Regions from separate parts of the Microbacterium sp. BH-3-3-3 genome, predicted to be linked through region 1. Evidence: predicted binding sites of a transcription regulator. Region 1 holds the regulator's gene; the other holds the start of a gene.
What was found. The regulator LexA, encoded in region 1, represses DNA repair genes until DNA is damaged. The targets are predictions, from matches to a motif close to TCGAACANNTGTTCGA.
Positions count from the first base shown of each region.

Region 2: the regulator LexA is predicted to act here: its motif matches at 1,805-1,820, upstream of BJP65_RS07360 (Rv2578c family radical SAM protein).

Region 1 is NZ_CP017674.1:717,578-720,989, reverse strand. It holds gene BJP65_RS03430 (prolyl oligopeptidase family serine peptidase) at 1-94, opposite strand, end outside; gene BJP65_RS03425 (hypothetical protein) at 94-1,125, opposite strand; gene lexA (transcriptional repressor LexA) at 1,160-1,849, opposite strand; gene BJP65_RS03415 (LysM peptidoglycan-binding domain-containing protein) at 2,107-2,457, shown strand; gene BJP65_RS03410 (histidinol-phosphate transaminase) at 2,503-3,412, shown strand, end outside.
Region 2 is NZ_CP017674.1:1,586,966-1,590,377, forward strand. It holds gene BJP65_RS07350 (M15 family metallopeptidase) at 1-17, opposite strand, end outside; gene BJP65_RS07355 (hypothetical protein) at 290-1,702, shown strand; gene BJP65_RS07360 (Rv2578c family radical SAM protein) at 1,830-2,933, shown strand; gene BJP65_RS07365 (DEAD/DEAH box helicase) at 2,984-3,412, opposite strand, start outside.

The DNA.
Region 1 (3,412 bases):
CGAACAGCGCGCCGTCGATGCGGGGGGAGGACTGCGCCACCGACTCGGGAGTGATCGGGGAGGGCCAGGAACCGTAGGGGAGGGTGTCTGCCATCACTCCAGCGTAGGCCGGGGCTCCGACATCCGTCGGGGGCGGGCACGCCGGACGAGCAGGACGCCCGCGATGCCCGCGACGAGGCCGATGCCCAGAACCGTGCTCGCGGTGCCCACGAGACCGGACGACAGCTGCCGCACCACGGCGTCGACCCCGGCGGCGTCGAAGCCCCGCAGAACGGCGGTGCGGTGCGCCTGCGCCGCGCCCACGGCGACCGCCACGAGCACCGTGGCCGAGCCGACGGCGACCGCGATGCCGGCGCCGATCAGCGCGCGCCGTCGACGGGGAGCGACGACGACCCCGCCGACCAGGAGCACGCCCACGAGCAGGGGTGCCGCCACTCCCGCCGTGGTGGCGGCCGCGTACGCCGACCGCACGGCCTGCAGCGTCGTTCCGTCGCCGAGGACCACGACCCGGTCGATCGGGGGGACCAGCGCGGCCACGGGCGATCCCTGCAGGTCCAGCTCGGCGACGATCGCCGAGACCACCCCGCCGATCTGCACGCCCAGGCCGTCCGGGGACTGCACGATGATGCCACCACCGTCGGAGGTGGCTCCGAAGACGAAGGCGCGGTGCGCGGTGCGCACGACCCCCGACCAGACGTCGGAGAACCGATCGGAGTGCACCACGTCGGTCACCGCCTGCCGCGTGATCGATCGCAGCGAGTCGGCCGACGGCTGTGCCACCAGGCCGAGGACGCGCGCCGCTTCCTGCGGCACGCCGAGGGCGACGAGACCGTCGACGCCCGCGCCCGCGATCGCCGAGAAGTCGACCGACGCCGAGATGGCGCTCGTCGTCTCGGCGATGACGAGGTCTTGCACGGCGGGGTCGGACGAGAGGGGCGCGAGAGTGGCGACGAAGGAGTCCTCATCGACGAGCTGCACGCGCGCCCACGAGGCGACGAGGGCCAGCGGCGTGAGCAGGGCCACCACGATCAGCACCACGACGGATGCCGTGACGCGCACCACGGGTGACGGCTTCGCGACGCGTTTCGTCGAGGTCGATGCGGTCGAGGGCGGGCCGACGGTCATGGCGCCATTGTGGCCCGCCGCCGCGACGCACGGTTCACACCGCGCGCAGCACCGCCACGATGCGCCCGAGCACGACGGCCTCGTCGCCGAGGATGGGCTCGAACGCGCTGTTGCGGGGGAGCAGCCAGGTGTGGCCGTCACGGCGACGGAACGTCTTCACCGTTGCCTCGCCGTCGAGCATCGCGGCCACGATCTCGCCGTTCTCCGCATTCGCCTGCGAGCGCACGACCACCCAGTCGCCGTCGCAGATCGCCGCATCGATCATCGAGTCGCCCGAGACCTTGAGCATGAATAACTCGCCCTTGCCGACGAGCTGGCGGGGGAGGGGGAAGATCTCCTCCACGTGCTGGTCGGCGGTGATGGGCACGCCCGCCGCGATCCGGCCCACCAGGGGCACGAGGGCGGCGTCGCCCACGGCGGGGGCGGAGTCGGCGGGGTTCTCGGCGGCGGTGCCGGGAAGGTCGATCAGCACCTCCATGGCGCGGGTCTTACCCGGGTCGCGGCGCAGATAGCCGCTGAGCTCGAGCTGGTTCAGCTGATGCGTGACGCTCGACAGCGACTTCAGGCCGACGGCGTCGCCGATCTCGCGCATGCTCGGCGGATAACCGTGCCGCGCGATCGATCGCTGGATGACTTCGAGGATCGCGAGCTGCTTGTCGCTGAGGTTCTTGCGCCGTCGCGTCTGCGGTCGTTCGCGCCCTGCGGCGGTCGTCGCGTCGGTCATCTGTGCTCCCCTCGCGCCGCGGGAAGGGCGGCGGAAATTCGAATGTCGGAGGTTGGTGATGAGGTCTCCGTGTCGAAACCGTATCCGGTCGACGACACGAATGACACGGAGCCGCACGCGTGTCGCGTTCGATTCGTTTCCGACAACCGGTGTGTTGACACCGTCGCAGTATCGAAGATAGATTCGGAATACAGATTCGCACACCGCCCTCCCGGCCGAGGGCGGGGTGCGAATCTCTCCCCACCAAGGAGCACACCATGAGCAGCATCACCTCCACCGCCTCGACGACCCGCCTGCGTATCACCGCCCGCGGGCGCCGTGTCGTCGCCTTCGTCGTCGCCCTCCCGCTCGCCGTCGCCCTGGGCGTCGCCGCCGTCGGTGGGGGAGCAGCACTCGCCTCGGGCGACGCCGGCGCACCGGCCGGTTCGTTCACGGAGATCACGGTCATGAGCGGCGAGACCCTGTGGTCGATCGCCGAAGACATCGCCCCCGCGGCCGATCCGCGCGACGTCGTCGCCGAGATCACGCGTCTGAACGCCCTCCAGGGCGGCTCGCTCGCGGCCGGTCAGCGCATCGCGATCCCCACCGAGTACATCCAGGCCGGCTGACCTCCGCGGGTGCGCGATGAGCCGCTCCTCGGCACGCCGCCTACGATGGGTGGGGTGACCGTACGCCTCGACGACCTGCCTCTTCGCGACGATCTGCGGGGGATGACCCCCTACGGAGCCCCGCAGGCCGCCCTGCCCGTGGCTCTCAACGTGAATGAGAACACGCATCCGGTTCCGCCCGAGGTGGCCGATGACATCCTCGACGCCGTGGCTCGGGCCTTGCGCGACGTCAACCGGTATCCCGACCGCGAGTTCACCGCTCTCCGAGAGAGCTTCGCCGCATACCTCGGTCATGGCCTGACGCGCGAGCAGATCTGGGCGGCCAACGGCTCCAACGAGGTGCTCCAGCACATCCTGCAGGCCTTCGGTGGACCGGGCCGGACGGCCATGGGCTTCGCACCCACCTACTCGATGTACCCGATCCTCACCCGCGCGACGGGCGCGCGATGGATCGCCGGGGAACGCGCGCACGACTTCTCGCTGAGCGCCGAGGCCGCCGCGGCCCAGGTGCGTGAGCACCGCCCCGACATCGTCTTCCTCTGCGCGCCGAACAACCCCACGGGTACCCCGCTGCGTCTCGATGTGATCGAGGCCGTGTACGCCGAGACCGACGGCATCGTGATCGTCGACGAGGCTTACCAGGAGTTCGCTCCGCGTGACGAGCCCTCGGCCGTGTCGCTGCTGCCCGGTCGCCCGCGTCTGGTGGTGTCGCGCACCATGAGCAAGGCCTTCGCCTTCGCCGGCGCACGCGTGGGGTACCTGGCGGCCGATCCTGCTCTGGTCGACGCGCTGCGACTCGTCCGTCTTCCGTACCACTTGAGCGCGCTCACGCAGGCCGCGGCGACGGCGGCCCTCGTGCACGCCGAGACGATGCTGTCGATGGTCGACGAGATCGTCGCGCAGCGCGACCGCATCTCGGCCACCGTGGCCGCCCTCGGGTACACCGCCCACGAGT
Region 2 (3,412 bases), 870 kb from region 1:
TCGGGATCGTGCGACATGACGACTTCCATTCTCGCCCCGGATGGGAGGGGAGTCGAGTCGCGACGCCCGGCGCAAGGCGGATCCTTCGTCACTCGCATCACCCACCGGGCGAAAAACTGCGCCGGGACGGACCAAAATCCGCCCCGTCGCCCAGCCCTGTGCCAGCCGCAGGAGAAGGTCGGTGAGGACGATCCTGCCGTTCCGGCCCCGACCGGACAGGTGCGCACCACCGCCGTCGTTGAAGCCACCTGCCCCGACCTCGAACGTCCCACGACGGAAGAAGAGACGCATGACTCCCCCACCGATCTCCCGCCGCACCCTCGTCACGGGAGCGGCGTGGTCCGTGCCCGTGATCGCCCTCTCCGTCGCCACCCCGGCAGCCGCCGCCGCGTCCGGGATGGCGACGGCGTCGTTCGATGCGCCGACCTACACGGTCGACTTCACGAGGCTGCTCTCGGGGGTGGTCGTGCGCGTCACGAAAGACGGTGCTCCCCTCGCCGGAGCCGTGGTCACCGTGTCGTTGAGCGCCGGAATGACGTTCACCCCCGGGGGCACGACGAGCCTGCCCGTGACGACCGGTGCCGACGGGTCGGCCCAACTGCCCGACATCGAACTCGCCGAGACGACGGCATCGGGAACCCTGTCCGCCACGTCGGTGGGCGTGACCCCCGCCTCGGCCGCGGTCACGTCGTCGGTGCGCAAGCTCGTCTGGGTGACTCAGCCCGCAGCTCCCCAGGACGGACAGTCGAACAAGATCACCAAGAGCGGAGTGGGCGTGCGACTGCTGCGGGTGGACGACACCTCCGCGGGAGCCGGAGAAGTCGTGACCTTCATGATCCCGCGCGGCCCCGCGAGGTGGAAGGACTACGTCGGACCGACCGTGCAGACCCGCACCACCGACGCCACGGGATTGGCGGTGTCGGACGTCCTGTTCACCACCGGGTTCTTCTCCGAGTACGACATCACCGTCGCCGTCAGCCACCCGTACGCGCCGACGATCTCTTACGACCTGCCCTACGAGTCGGGCGTCGTCGTGGTGACCCCGTCGACTGTGTCGTTCGACGCGCCGACCTACACCGTCGACTCGTCGAGACTGCTCTCGGGAGTGGTCGTACGCGTCTCGAGAGACGGCGCACCTTCCTCCGGAGACGTGGTGACCGTTTCTTTGAGTGCCGGGATGACGTTCACCCCCGGGGGCGCCACAAGTATCCTCGTGACGACCGGTGCCGATGGGTCGGCCCCCCTTCCCGGCATCGAGCTCGGCGAGACGACCGCATCGGGAACCCTGTCCGGCTCGGCTGCGGAAACGTTCCCCGCCTCCGCCACGATCACGTCGTCGGTGCGCAAGCTCGTCTGGGTGACGCAGCCCGCGGCTCCCCAGGACGGGCAGACGAACAAGATCACCAAGAGCGGAGTCGGCGTGCGGCTCCTGCGGGTGGACGGCACCTCCGCGGGAGCCGGAGAAATAGTGACCCTCATGATCACTCGCGGCCCCGCACGCTGGCGGGACTACGTCGGACCAACCGTGCAGACCCGCACAACCGACGCCACAGGATTGGCGGTGTCGGACGTCCTGTTCACCACCGGTTACTTCTCCCCGTACGACATCACCGTCGCCGTCAGCCACCCGCAGGCGCCGACCATCTCCTACGACCTGCCCTACGACTCGGGCGAGGGGGGCGGGATCATCACCATCGGGTGAGCGCGGGCGGCGGACTCGTAGAGGCCGACGCTCCGGCTCCGACGGGTCCCGTCGATCACGTGCTCGTCCTGCTCGTCGTTCGCCGCTGCGCTTGCGGCAAAGTAGAACATGTGTTCGAATGTTCGACATGAGATGGCAGGGGCAGCAGCTGGGCGTCGACGACCCGTCGGCGCTTCCCGGTATGGAGCGCATCGACGGTCTCGTCCGATCGGTGACGACCCCCGAGTTCGCCGGAATGACGTTCCACGAGGTGCAGTGCAAGAGCGCTCTGAATCGCGTGCCCGGCATGTCGGCCATGCCGTTCGACTGGACCGTGAACCCGTACCGGGGCTGCACGCACGCGTGCTCGTACTGCTTCGCCCGCAAGACGCACGAGTACCTCGACCTCGACTACGGCGCCGACTTCGACTCCCAGATCGTCGTCAAGGTCAATGTCGCCGACGTGCTGCGCACGGAGGTGCGTCGGGGATCGTGGGCGCGCGAGCCCGTCATGCTCGGCACGAACACCGACCCCTACCAGCGCGCCGAGGGGCGATACCGCCTCATGCCCGACATCGTCGGTGCGCTCACCGACAACGGCACGCCCTTCTCGATCCTCACCAAGGGCACGCTCCTGCGCCGAGACCTCCCCCTGCTCGCCGACGCCGCCACGCAGGTGAAGGTCTCGTTGGCGATGTCGATCGCCGTCTTCGACGACGCCCTGCAGAACGCGATCGAGCCGGGCACCCCCAGCGCCGACGCCCGCCTCGACACGGTCCGCGCCGCCACCGCCGCCGGCTTCCGCGTCACGGTCTTCCTCATGCCGATCCTGCCGCACCTGACCGACTCGCTCGCCCTACTCGACGACGCCCTCGCGCGCATCCGCGCCGCCGGCGCGGCTCGCGTCGTCTACGGCGCGCTGCACCTGCGTCCGGGCGCGAAGCAGTGGTTCCTCGAATGGCTGGGGCGCGAGCAACCGCACCTGGTGTCGTCGTACCGCGGTCTCTACCCGGGCGTCTCAGCCCAAGCGCCCAAGGCCTACCGCACCTGGCTCGGCGCACGCATGCGTCCCCTGCTGCGCCTGCACCGACTCGACGGGTGGGACGAAGACGACCACCCTCGCGGGCGACCGCAGCCGGGCCTCGCCGCCCGCGCGACGCCGACGAGCAGCCTCGGTCCGGTCCGTGGCACCGGGCCCTCGGCATCCATTCGCCCCCGCGTCGCTCCGGCCAGCGAGCCGCGGCTCTTCTGAACGCACGAGACCCCCGCCGCGGACGCGACGGGGGTCTCGATCGAGGCGGATTACGAGGTGACGTCCGCGAGCTGGCGGCCCGAGATCTCTTCGATCAGGTCGTCGCCGAGCTGCGCCGGCTCGAAGGGCGCCTGGATCTCGGCGCGGTCGAGCAGCTCGGTCATGCGGCGCTGACGCTGCCGCGTGATGAGCGTCACCACGGTGCCGCTGCGACCGGCGCGGCCGGTGCGGCCCGAACGGTGCAGGTACGTCTTGTACTCGTCGGGGGCGTCGGCCTGGATCACCAGGTCGATGTCGTCGACGTGGATGCCGCGGGCGGCGACGTCGGTGGCGACGAGCACGTTGACGCGACCCGAGGTGAGCTTCTCGAGGTTTCGCGTGCGCTTCTGCTGGTTGAGGTCACCGTGCAGCGCGACCGCGGCGATACCGGCGTCGTCGAACTGCGCGGCGAGCGTCTCGGCGTACGCGCGGGTACGGGC